Regions from separate parts of the Rhodoferax sp. XS2R6 genome, predicted to be linked through region 2. Evidence: predicted binding sites of a transcription regulator. Region 2 holds the regulator's gene; each other region holds the start of a gene.
What was found. The regulator LexA, encoded in region 2, represses DNA repair genes until DNA is damaged. The targets are predictions, from matches to a motif close to ACTGTATNNNNATACAGT.
Positions count from the first base shown of each region.

Region 1: the regulator LexA is predicted to act here: its motif matches at 1,810-1,827, upstream of imuA (translesion DNA synthesis-associated protein ImuA).
Region 3: the regulator LexA is predicted to act here: its motif matches at 2,775-2,792, upstream of AC097A_RS07580 (DNA topoisomerase IV subunit B).

Region 1 is NZ_JBWMAY010000004.1:179,593-183,891, reverse strand. Features, by position in the region: gene AC097A_RS14605 (Y-family DNA polymerase) at 1-1,074, opposite strand, end outside; gene imuA (translesion DNA synthesis-associated protein ImuA) at 1,043-1,789, opposite strand; gene AC097A_RS14595 (flavin reductase family protein) at 1,930-2,514, shown strand; gene AC097A_RS14590 (C40 family peptidase) at 3,094-3,576, opposite strand; gene AC097A_RS14585 (multidrug effflux MFS transporter) at 3,618-4,299, opposite strand, start outside.
Region 2 is NZ_JBWMAY010000002.1:532,323-536,621, reverse strand. Features, by position in the region: gene kdsB (3-deoxy-manno-octulosonate cytidylyltransferase) at 1-144, shown strand, start outside; gene adk (adenylate kinase) at 257-913, shown strand; gene AC097A_RS09025 (asparaginase) at 957-1,928, opposite strand; gene lexA (transcriptional repressor LexA) at 2,043-2,717, shown strand; gene AC097A_RS09015 (hypothetical protein) at 2,739-3,065, shown strand; gene AC097A_RS09010 (NAD(P)-dependent oxidoreductase) at 3,132-4,139, shown strand; gene AC097A_RS09005 (type IV pilus assembly protein FimV) at 4,166-4,299, opposite strand, start outside.
Region 3 is NZ_JBWMAY010000002.1:211,003-215,301, forward strand. Features, by position in the region: gene AC097A_RS07560 (class I SAM-dependent methyltransferase) at 1-525, opposite strand, end outside; gene AC097A_RS07565 (SDR family oxidoreductase) at 522-1,334, opposite strand; gene AC097A_RS07570 (hypothetical protein) at 1,357-1,482, opposite strand; gene AC097A_RS07575 (MFS transporter) at 1,484-2,698, opposite strand; gene AC097A_RS07580 (DNA topoisomerase IV subunit B) at 2,827-4,299, shown strand, end outside.

The DNA.
Region 1 (4,299 bases), on a different contig from region 2:
TCTAGCCCTTATAGATATTGCGCAAGCAGCTCCTGATTTCATAGCATTTTGTGCTGGCGTATCGGCCTGCCACGGCGCCCAACGCTGCATCTGCTCGGGCCGGTGGTCGGCCAGCGGGGTGGTGCATTGCACCTGCGCAGCGCCCAGGCGTGCGGCCAGGCGCTCCAGCGTCTGGTGCAGGCTGTCACCCTTGCGCACCTCGTCGGGCAGCAGGCTGTGGCTCTCGCCGGCCAGCGGCTGGGTCTGCAGGCTGCGCAGGCGCAAGTACAGCACGGGCGCGGGCAAGGTCACGCGCGCCAGCTGCTCGCCCAAGATGCGCTGCAGGTGCGCCATGTCTTGCGTGGCCTGGGCGGTGCGCAGCACCAGCCGGCCCTGCTGGCCGCCGGTGTGGTGGGCGTCCACATGGCGGGTGTTGGCGCGGCGCGCGTCCAGGTCCCACAGCAGCTCCAGTGCCAGCACGCCGCACTGGCGCGCGCGCAGCCACACCAGCAGCTGTGCCAGCAGGCGGCGCGCGCCAAACAGCAGGGCCGGGGCCGACTCCACACTGGCCGCCAGCTCCAGCGGCGCGTCAAACACCTCGGGCAGCGTGAGCCAGGGGTAGACCTCGGGGCGCTGACCATAGGCCTGGTCCAACGCATCCACCAGCCCCGCACCAAAACGCCGCACCAGCCCGCCACGCGGCAGCGCATGCAGCTGGCCCCAGCTGCGCACGCCCAGGCGCGCCAGCGTGGGCAGGTGCGGCCGGGCGACGGCCAGCACGTGCACCGACAGCGCCTCGGGTGCCACATCGCGGCCACCCCACAGCCGCCCCAACGCTATCAAAGACGTAGCGCCTTGCGCAGTCTCCATGGGCGCTAGAGGCTTTTTTGGTTCAAAAATCTGCTGCAACAAGGCGCTGCGCCCGCCAAACAGGCGCTCGCTGGCCGAGATCTCCAACACCAGCGTGTCCTCCACGCGCGCCACCAGCGGCGTGAAACGCAGCGCCCACCAGGCCAGCGCGGTGTGCACATCGGCCAGGGTGGGCTCGGACGGGGCGGCGGCATCAGGCGTGGGCCGCAGTGCGATCCAGTGCATGGGCACCCTCCGCCGCCAACAGCACGGCCAGGCGGGCCGCGCGCGCCTGCAGCTGCAGCGGCTGGGCCAGCGGCGGGCCACGGCGCTTGACGATCTGCACCGCCAGCGCGTCCAGCCCCGGGCTCTGCACCGGCGGCTGGGGCTGCAGCACCAGCCGCAGGGCCGCGGGCGAGGCGTCGGCCTGCAGTGCGGCCGGGCGCATCACAAACAGCAGCTTGTGGTGTTCGGCCGCGGCCATCTGCAGGCGGCGCAGCTGGTCGCTGCGCGCCTGCGGCAGCCAGGCCAGCACGGCGTCCACCTCGGCACAGCGCAGCAGTTGTTCGGTGGCCCAGAGTCGGCCGTCCTGCGCCGCGCCCGTCGCCCCTGTGGCTCCGAGCGCCCCGACGGCCAGCAAGCGGTTGGCGCGCAAGCCCAGCGCCGCCAGGGCTGGCGCAAACGGCAAGTAGGGCGCGCCCACCAACACCACCGGCCCCTGGCCACAGCGTGCCAGCACCGGCAGCAGCAGCCGCCATTCGCTGTGCACGCCAGCGGGCTGCAGCAGCTCCACCAGCGCCCCCACGGGCCAGCCGCCGCCGGGCAACTGCGCGTCCAGCAGCGCATCGCCCGTAGGCTGCACCGCCTGCGGGCTGCCAGCCAGCGCGTGCGCGTGCCAGACATCTGCGTGGATGTCCTGCGGGTCCGGCGAACTAGTGGTAATGCGCGCAAGGCTAGTCATGGCAAGGGGTTTGGCTTATAACTGTATTTATAAACAGTATATGGAAAACGCCCCTGCTATCAAAATCAAGAACAGACTTGCAAGCCGCTGCGGGGGCTGCCGCGGGCCGGGCTTTTGGGGGCTTTGCTAGAGTGGCCCGCATGACCACCCTGCCCGCTTTCTGCACCCCCGTCCCGCTGGACAAAGCCTACCGCCTGCTCAACCACGGCCCCACCGTGCTGGTGTCATCCGCCCACGCGGGCCAGCACAACGTCATGGCTGCGGCCTGGTCCATGCCGCTGGACTTCAGCCCGCCCAAGGTGACGGTGGTGATCGACAAGGCCACGCGCACCCGCGCGCTGGTGGAAGGCAGTGGCTGGTTTGCCCTCAACGTACCGGCGCGCGGGCTAGCCCAAGCCACGCTGGGGGTGGGCAGCGACAGTGCGGCCGATACACCCGACAAGCTGCAACGCCACGGCATCCAGACCTTTGCCGTGGAAGGCAGCGAACTACCGCTGGTGCAAGGTTGCGTGGGCTGGCTGCTGTGCAAGCTGGTGCCCGAACCGCACAACCAGCAAACCTACGACCTGTTCATCGGCGAAGTGACCCAAGCCTGGGCCGACAACCGCGTGTTCGTCAACGGGCATTGGGAGTTTGACAAGGCGCCCGATGAGCTGCGCACCTTGCACTATGTGGCGGGCGGGCAGTTTTTTGTGGTTGGGGAGGGGGTGAAGGTGGGGGAGTGAAATGAAAAAAGGAACCAAGATACCTTTCCATCACACTAGGCTAAAAATTCCCATTATTCGAAATAAGCTTTGTTCTTTCAACCGTTCTAGGACACACAAATGCCACTCACTCTATTTGGATTCCAAGATCGACCACACGAGTTTGCTGTTACGAAAATAGGCGCCCCCATACAGGACTGCGCATTTGTATTGGACTTCAGTCGCCGCATAGAGAGGATTCGCTTTCTTGGAGTTACAAACCGATGGCTGGGAGTAACGACGGGTTTACTTGTCCCTGTAGTGCATCGAAAAGAGTCCAAAGGAGGGTTCTTGATCAGTGTTCATCGTGGGCAACCATACTTTTCGGATATTCCAAAACTTTGGCGCGAACACTACGGCTCCGCACGGGAAATCGCGCCAGAACTAGTCGATGGGCTAACAATCCTTACTGACTTCGGCAGGCACTTCCCCGAAGACTGCTAAGGACGATACATCTACGAAGGCGTGGGCGACCCCTCACATTCCAAGCCATCGACTATCGATCATTACAACGTTTATATCCAGCACGAGCCGAATTGAAATCTAACCTACGCAGGCTCCTCACGGCCTCCGGTAACTCACCTGCTGCTTCGCCCAGTAAGTCGACTTGAGGTTATCCAGCCGCACCGTCCCGCCCGTAGAGGGCGCGTGCACAAATCGCCCCTCCCCCACATAAATGCCGGCATGCGTAGCGCGGCCGTTCTGCGCGAAGACGACCAGATCACCTGTGCGCAGACCTGGCGCTGGAATGTTGGTACCCCAATCAATCAACCCTGCGGTGGAACGCGGTGCCACAACACCCGCGCGCTGTTTGTAGACATAACCAATGAGGCCGCTGCAATCGAACCCACTGGCCGGGGTGTTGCCGCCATAGCGGTAGGGTGTGCCCACCAGGCCGATGGCCATGACAGTGACGTCGTTGGCTTGTTCCAGCGTCAGGCGGCCAGCGGGTTGGGGCGCGGCCACCGGCGGTGCTGATGCTTGCGGCACCGAGGAGCACCCCGCCAGCACCACGAGCACGCCGGCCATGAGCATCGCACCCATATGCGCAAACCAGCGACTTGCGCTTCGCACCGCTGCGCTTCTCACAATCCGTCCACCTTCTGCCCAATCTCTGGCCAGCGTTTGCGGATAAACATCCAGGCCACCAGCCCCAAGCACATCATCAGCACCGATGACGTGGCCAGCGCCACGGTGGAGTGCATGACCAGGGGCGAGATGACACCGGCCACCAGGCCGTTGGCGGTAGACCCCACAAACATCTGCAGGCTGGAGGCCATGCCGCGGCGGTCGGGGTGCAGGTCCAGCACCAAGAGGGTGACCACCGGCACCATCATGGCCCAGCCAAAGGCGAATATGGCGATGGGGAACAGGGCCCAGCTCACGTGCGCCTTGAAGACCAGATTGGCGGCCAGGTTGAGCAAACCGATGATGAGCATGATGAGGAAGCCATTGCGGATCTGCCGTTTGGGGCTGACCTTGCCGGCCACACGGCCGCTGACAAAGGCGCCGCCCATGATGCCGCTGATGGTGAGCACAAAGAACCAGAAGAACTGCTGGGGCTGCAGGCCCAGGTGGTCCCCCAAAAACACGGGGGCGCTCAGCACATACAAAAACATGCCGTTGAACGGAATGCCGCTGGCCAGCGCCAGCAGCACAAAACGCGGGTCGGAGCCGAGCTGCCAGTAACCGGCCATGAGGTTTTTGGCATGGAAGTGCTGGCGGTCGGCAGGGCGCAGCGTCTCGGGCAGCAAGAAGTAGTTGGCC
Region 2 (4,299 bases):
GCGCTGGAACAGCTGCGTGCGTTGTGGCATGGCCACCGCATTGCGGTGCACGTCAGTGCGCATGCGCCCGGCCCCGGTGTAGACACCCCCGAAGACTTGGCGCGTGTGCGCGCCATCCTCGCCGGCCAAGCCCCCACGCTGTAAGTTAGGCGCGGGGCAGCCCGTGCTATTCTCCAGAGCTACACGCGCGCAATAAAAAATGCACCAGCAAGGTGCCAAAGAAGCGCCAAAGTTTTTGTTTTATCCGAGGTTATCCATGAGACTGATTCTGTTGGGCGCGCCTGGCGCTGGCAAAGGCACGCAAGCCACCTTCATTTGTCAAAAGTACGGAATTCCGCAAATTTCGACCGGTGACATGCTGCGCGCTGCCGTCAAGGCCGGCACGCCGCTGGGCCTGCAGGCCGACGCGGTCATGAAATCCGGCGGCCTGGTCAGCGACGACCTGATCATCAACCTGGTGAAGGAACGCATCGCCCAGCCCGACTGCGCCAAAGGTTTTCTGTTTGACGGCTTCCCCCGCACCATCCCCCAGGCCGATGCCATGAAGGCGGCTGGCGTGCAGCTGGACTACGTGGTGGAAATCGACGTTCCGTTTGACGCCATCATCGAACGCATGAGCGGCCGCCGCTCACACCCCGCCTCGGGCCGTACCTACCACGTCAAGTTCAATCCCCCCAAGGTGGAAGGCAAGGACGATGTGACTGGTGAGCCCTTGGTGCAGCGCCCCGACGACCAGGAAGAGACCGTCAAGAAACGCCTGGATGTGTACAGCGCCCAGACCCGCCCGCTGGTGGAGTACTACTCCAGCTGGGCCCAGAAAGACCCCGCAGCAGCCCCTCAGTACCGCGCCATCAGCGGCATGGGTGATGTGAATGCGATCACCAGCCGGGTGTTTGAAGCGCTGACCAAGTAAGCGCTACTGGCACCGCCCGAAAAAGCCGCATCTGCGGCTTTTTTTACGCCATCAGCTGCAGCATCAGCGCGATGCGCGCCTTCACCGCAGACAGGCCCTGCGAATGCGGCAAGGCAGCAACGCCCTCACCCGCCACCACCTGGCCACGTGCGCAACGGCTGGCGCGGACCACCGGCGTGCCCTGCGCTTGCACTTCAAGCAAAGCTGCTTCCAGATCCACATGCAGCGTGCCATTGCCGGTGCCCGCCACCACCAAGCCACGCAATGGAGGAACGTTGGCATCGGGCACGGCCAAGCTGCGTACCATGGCGCCCGAGGCACCCGCATAGCTCATCACAATCTCCACCCGCGGCCATGCAGTGTTGGCCAGTGCCTGCAGATCGACCACACGCGGGGGAGCCATAGGGGCAGGCTTGCCCAACCAGCGCACGCGGGCCTCTTCCACCAGCGCCAGCGGCCCTGCATCGCCCGAGTCAAACGCGTCCACGCGGTAGGTATAACTCTTCTGCACCAGGCGGGCGCTGTGCACCGCACCCGCGCACACCACCAACACGCCGCGTGCCGCGCTGTCCAGCGCCACGGCTACCGCATCCAGCACGTTTTGCGGCCCATCGGGCGTCAGGGCCGACGCGGGGCGCATGGCGCAGGTCAGCACCAGCGGCTTGGCCTGCAATAACGCGGGGGGCAGCACCTGCTCCAGAAAGAAGGCGGTTTCCTCCAGCGTGTCAGTGCCATGGGTAATCAGCACCGCATCCACTTCCGTATCCTGCAGGTGCTGGGCACAACGCTGCGCCAGCGCGGCCCACACCGCAAAGCCCATGTCTTTGCTATCCACCTGCGCCACCTGTTCGGCCACCAGTTCGCGCCCCTGCAGCGCAGCCTGAAGTGGGGCAATGTCTTGCAGCAATGACTGCACGCCCACCTGCCCGGCCTTGTAGCCCACGTTGTCCGATCCGCGCTCCGATCGGCCTGCAATCGTGCCCCCCGTACCCAAAACCACCACTTTTTTACCCATACATCACCGCCCCACTTGCATTAATCAAAAAACTGGTTAAAAATACAGTTACTGGATGAGAAAACAGTGTGTACAGACACACAGCCAGCACCGACCCAACATGAAGGAGTCAGTATGCTTGAAAGTCCCAAACTCACCGCCCGCCAACAGCAAATTCTGGATCTGATCCAGGGCGCCATTGCGCGCACCGGTGCCCCCCCCACCCGGGCGGAAATCGCCACCGAGCTGGGCTTCAAGTCTGCCAACGCGGCCGAAGAGCATTTGCAGGCCCTGGCCCGCAAAGGCGTGATCGAACTGGTCAGCGGCACCTCCCGCGGCATCCGCCTCAAGGGCGATGTGTTGCGCTCAATGCAAGAGTCGCGCATGAAGCAGTTTGCCCTGCCCCTGCCCGGCCTGGCCCAACTGGCCTTGCCCCTGATTGGCCGTGTGGCCGCCGGCTCGCCCATCCTGGCCCAAGAACATGTGGACCAGACCTATTACGTGGAAAACAGCCTGTTCCAACGCCAGCCCGACTACCTGCTCAAGGTGCGTGGCATGTCCATGCGCGACGCCGGCATCATGGACGGCGACCTGCTGGCCGTGCAAGCCACCAAAGATGCCAAAAACGGCCAGATCGTCGTGGCCCGCCTGGGTGAAGAAGTCACCGTCAAACGCTTTCGCCGCAACAAACACCTGATCGAGCTACACCCTGAAAACCCCGACTACCAAACCATCGTGGTTGAACCCGGCGAGCCCTTCGAGATTGAAGGTCTGGCCGTTGGCCTGATTCGTAACACCATGTTGATGTAACGCAGACAGAAAGTACCCACCATGAACACCGCCATCGTCATGAAACCCGACTTTCTGGCCCCCCTGCGCCAACTCCTGGCCTGGCTGCTGCCAAGTCCTTCCCCACGTGTGCCCAGCTACACCGTGCCACGGTCTTTTGAACGCAAAAATGCTCCTGATTTAATAGCTACTTGCGCAGTATCTACGGGGGCTAGAGGCATAAACAAGCCTAAAACCAAACCCCTGCGCGTGGTCCGGGTGCTGGAGAGTGGGCAACCCCGCTCTGACGTAGGTCGTATGGTCATCTCGGGCCGCATGGCCGATGTCTGCGCCGAACTGGATCGCCTGGCCGCCTGCGAAGCCGCGTAACAACAGCGGGGCAAATTTGCCCTGCACTCTGCCGGACCGCTGGTATCCCAAGGCACAATGGCATGCATGAATATTGTGATTCTGGATGACTATCAGGATGCTGTACGCAAACTGCAGTGCTCGGCCAAGCTGGACGCTTTTCCGGCCAAGGTGTACACCAACACGGTCAAGGGCATGGGCCAGTTGTCGATCCGGCTCAAAGACGCCGATGTGATCGTCCTGATCCGTGAACGCACGCAGATCACCCGGGCACTGATCGAAAAACTTCCCCGCCTCAAGCTGATTGCCCAAACCGGGCGGGCGGGCTCCCACATCGATGTGCAGGCCTGCACCGAGCGCGGCATTGCTGTGGCCGAGGGCACTGGCTCCCCGGTCGCTCCGGCCGAACTCACCTGGGCCCTGATTTTGGCGGCCATGCGCCGGCTGCCCCAGTACATTGGCAACCTCAAACACGGGGCCTGGCAGCAGTCCGGGCTCAAGGCGGGCTCCATGCCTGCCAACTTCGGGCTGGGTGGTGTGCTGCGTGGCAAGACCTTGGGTGTGTGGGGCTACGGCCGTATTGGTCAGCTGGTAGCCGGTTATGGGCGCGCCTTTGGCATGAACGTCTTGGTGTGGGGCAGCGAGGGCTCCCGCCAGCAAGCCGTGCAAGACGGCTATCACAGCGCCACTGACCGCGAAGATTTCTTCTCACGCAGCGATGTGCTGACCCTGCACTTGCGACTCAATGACACCACACGCGGCATGGTGACGGCCGAGGATCTGGCCTGCATGAAAAACACGGCCCTGCTGGTCAACACCTCGCGGGCAGAACTGATTGAAACCGATGCACTGATTGGGGCCCTGAACCGGGGCCGCCCGGGCCTGGCGGCAGTAGATGTATTCGAAACCGAACCCGTGCTGCAAGGCCACGCACTCCTGCGGCTGGAGAACTGCATCTGCACCCCCCACATTGGTTATGTGGAGCAGGACAGCTACGAGATGTACTTTGGCGCGGCCTTCGACAACGTGGTGAATTTCATCAAAGGCACACCGTCCAACATCATCAACCCCGGTGCACTGCAGGTGCGCCGCTAAGCCGCTGCCTTGGGGCGGCCCACAGCCTAAGAACGGGGCGTCAGTGGTGGGGTGAGCGACAGCCCAGACGCATCGAACTCGATGAGATTGTCTGCGGCTGGCACAGACTCCGACAAGTCCAGGTCAATGTCCATGGCAGGCTCAAGCAAAGCAGCGTCCA
Region 3 (4,299 bases), 320 kb from region 2:
CAAAGCGGCAATGCGCTGGACGAAGCGGGCTGGGTTCTCCAGGTACCCCTGTTCAAACGCCACTACATGCCAGCCGGTGCACACCGTCAGCAGTTCGCCAGGTTGCAGCAAAAAGTCAGGCCGGCTGGGCCGCCCCACGGTTTCGTTGCCGGCAGCAAAGGTCTCGTACAGGAGCAATCCACCTGGGGTCACGCTGTCCAGCAGCGTGGGGAACAAGGGGCGCCACAGGTAATTGGTCACCACCACGGCACCAAACTGCCGGGGTTTTGCGTTCTGCATCAGGGGCCAGGGCCCGTTTTCGATGTCGGCCGTGAACAGCGAGGCTGCAGGCACCTGCTGTGTGGCCAGCGTCGTGTCCCGGTCAATGCCTGTCGCCGCGTGGCCGCGATTGGCAAACCATGCCAAGTGCCGGCCCGCGCCGCAGGCTACGTCCAATACGCTGGCGTCCGGGGGCAGCAAGTGGCTCCAGCGCTGTACCCAGGCAGAGGCTGCACCACTGCCGTGGGTGGTGGGGCTGGTGCTCATTGCGGTTTGACGTGGTCTTTGAGGGCCGCCAGTGCCATCTTTTCCACCACGCCGGGCAGCAGCAGTTTGAGGAAGCGGCCCAGTTTGCCCTTGGTGGTCATCACCACCTCGCGCTCGCGGCGGGCCATGCCGTCCAGAATCAGCCGTGCACATGCTTCCACGGTCATCGCGTTGTCTTCTTTCAAGCCGCTGGAACCGGCCGCATGGCCCGCCGCATTCAGCCCGCGACTGCGAATATTGGTGAGCACCACGCCGGGGTAGGCAGTGGTCACGCTCACGCCAGCGCCGCGCAATTCTGTTCGCAGTGCTTCAAAGAAACCGGCCATCGCGAATTTGGACGCGCTGTAGGCGGTGCGCCCCGGCACACCCACCAAACCGGCCAGCGAGGACACGGCCACGATATGGCCGCGGCTGGCCTTGAGGTGGGGCAGGGCGGCGTGGGTGCACCAGACGCTGCCCCACAGGTTGATACGCATGAGCTGTTCGTACCAGCCCAGGTCTTCGGCTTTCACGTCGCTGAACAGGGCTTGCGCCGAGATGCCTGCGTTGTTGATCAGTGCATCCACCCGGCCAAAACGCTGCACCGTCTGCTCCACCAGAGCGCGACACTGGGCTTCCACCGACACATCGGTGGGCACCACCAGCACCTGAGCACCCAGCGCCGTGCACTGCTGGGCCACGACGTGCAGCAAGTCTGCGTTGCGCGCCGCCAGTACCAAAGCTGTTTTGCCCCCGTGTTGGCGAGCCAGCTGGCGTGCCATTTCGGCGCCAATTCCGTCGGACGCGCCGGTGATGATGGTGGTGTTCAGGTTATCGGTCATGCGGTGTCCATCAAAAACAGGCCCAAACCTGGTTGGCCAGTTGCACCAAAAAATCGGGTTGGGTGTAGAGGTAAAACACGCCCAGCAGCGCCGCGGCTACGGCGCCCCAGAGGACCAAGCGGTGGCGGGTGGTCACGTCAGTGCGCCAGCGCCGTGCGCTGAATAGGCGCTTCACGCACCGGCAGGTTCACCAGTGCAGCCAGTACGCCCAGTGCAATGGCGATGTACCAGACGATGTCGTAGCTGCCGGTCTTGTCATACAGATAACCCCCCAGCCAGACGCCCATGAAAGAACCAATCTGGTGGCTGAAGAACACAAAACCGCCCAGCATGGACAGGTGGGCCACACCGAAAATCTGCGCCACCGTGGCATTGGTAGGCGGAATGGTGGACAGCCACAACAGGCCCATGACAGACGAAAACACGTAGACGCTGGCGGGTGACAAAGGCACCACCAGGAACACGCTGATGGCGACTGCACGCGCCAGGTAAATGAAGGCGAGGATGTTTTTCTTGGCCATTTTTTGACCCAAAACGCCCGCCGCATAGGTGCCAAATACGTTAAACAGGCCAATCAGTGCCAGCGCGTAACTGGCCACCTGGGGTGACAGGCCCTTGTCTTTGAGGTAGCTAGGCATGTGCACGCCGATGAACACTACCTGGAAGCCACAGACAAAGTAGCCCGCCATCAGCAGCTGAAAGCTCGGGTACTTGAAGGCTTCACGCAGCGCTTGCCCAATCGACTGCTCGCGCTTGGGTGCTGTGGCACCGCCAAAACCGGGTTCGCGCAGGCCCCAGGCCAACGGAATCATCAGCAGCGCGGCCGCGCCCAACACCACCAGCGCCTGCTGCCAGCCCAGGCTGCTGATCAGAAAGCCCTCGGTGGGCACCATCAAAAACTGCCCAAACGACCCCGCCGCGGCGGCCACGCCCATGGCCCAGGAGCGCTTCTCCAGCGACACATTGCGCCCGATCACGCCGTAAATGACTGCATAGGTGGTGCCTGCCTGCGCCATGCCGATCAGCACGCCGCTGGACAGCGAAAACAGCAAAGGCGTGTTGGCGTAGGCCATGCCGACCAGGCCCAGCGCGTACAACACCGCGCCGCCCACCACCACACGGAAGGCGCCAAAACGGTCTGCCACCATGCCGGCAAAAATGCCGGATAGGCCCCAGACCAGGTTCTGGATGGCGATGGCGAAGGCAAAGGTCTCGCGCGTCCAGCCCTGGGCTTGGGTAATCGGCTGCAGCCACAGGCCAAACCCGTGGCGGATGCCCATGGACAGGGTGACGATGGTGGCGCCGCAGGCCAGGATCTGGACGATGGAAAGCGGTTTGTGGGGCGAAGTCATCGCTGAAATGTAGCCCGTTTGCCTAGCCCCCGCTGCAGCGGCTGTGACAAACTCGGCGGCTCCCGGTCTTTAGGTTTCTGTATGTTCATACAGTTGTTTCCCCGGAGCCACACTACAATTCGCCCACTATGGCAGTGAAACCACCCCCCGAATATTCCGAATCGTCGATCCGCGTGCTCAAAGGCCTGGAGCCCGTTAAACAGCGCCCGGGCATGTACACCCGCACGGACAACCCCCTGCACATCATCCAGGAAGTGCTGGACAACGCCGCCGACGAGGCACTGGCCGGGCATGGCAAGAAGATCAAGGTCACCCTGCACGCCGATGGCTCGGTGGGCATCGAAGACGATGGCCGCGGCATCCCGTTTGGCATGCACCCTGAAGAAAACGCCCCGGTGATCGAGCTGGTGTTCACCCGCCTGCACGCGGGTGGCAAGTTCGACAAGGGCAAGGGCGGCGCCTACAGCTTCTCGGGCGGCCTGCATGGCGTGGGTGTGTCGGTGACCAATGCCCTGGGTAAGCGCCTGGAAGCGACCAGTTACCGCGAGGGCTCGGTGGCCCGCTTGGTATTTGAGGGCGGTGACGTGACCGAGGCGCTGGAGATCCGCAAGGCGGGCGAGGGCGACCGCAAGCAGGGCACTACCGTGCGTGTCTGGCCCGATCCCAAATATTTCGAGTCCGCCATGTTGCCCATGGGCGAGCTGTCCCACCTGCTGCGCAGCAAGGCCGTGCTCATGCCGGGTGTGAGCGTGACGCTGGTGAACGAGAAGACCAAGGACAGCCAGAACTGGCTCTACAAGGGTGGCCTCAAAGACTATTTGATGCAAACCCTGAATGGCGACCCTGTCATTCCGCTGTTCGACGGCGAAGGGTTTGCCGACAGCCAGAGCGACAACTTTGCCGAAGGCGAGGGCGCCTCCTGGTGTGTGGCCTTTACCGAAGAAGGTCAGCCGGTGCGCGAGAGTTATGTGAATTTGATTCCCACCAGCGCCGGCGGCACGCATGAGAGCGGATTGCGCGACGGCCTGTTCACTGCGGTGAAAAGTTTTATCGAATTGCACAGCCTGCTGCCCAAGGGCGTGAAGCTGATGCCCGAAGACGTGTTTGCCCGGGCTAGCTATGTGTTGAGCGCCAAAGTGCTGGACCCACAGTTCCAGGGCCAGATCAAGGAGCGCCTGAATTCGCGCGATGCCGTGCGCTTGGTGAGTAGCTTTGTGCGCCCGACGCTGGAGCTGTGGCTTAACCAGCATGTGGACTACGGCAAAAAGCTGGCCGAACTGGCCATCAAGGCTGCGCAGACGCGCCAGAAGGCCGGCCAAAAGGTCGAGAAGCGCAAGAGCAGTGGCGTGGCTGTGTTGCCCGGCAAACTGACCGACTGCGAAAGCCGCGACATTGCCTACAACGAGGTGTTCCTGGTCGAGGGCGACTCCGCTGGTGGCAGCGCCAAGATGGGCCGCGACAAGGAAAACCAGGCCATCCTGCCGCTGCGCGGCAAGGTGCTCAACACCTGGGAAGTGGACCGCGACCGCCTGTTTGCCAACAACGAAATTCACGACATTTCGGTCGCCATTGGTGTGGACCCGCACGGCCCCAACGACACC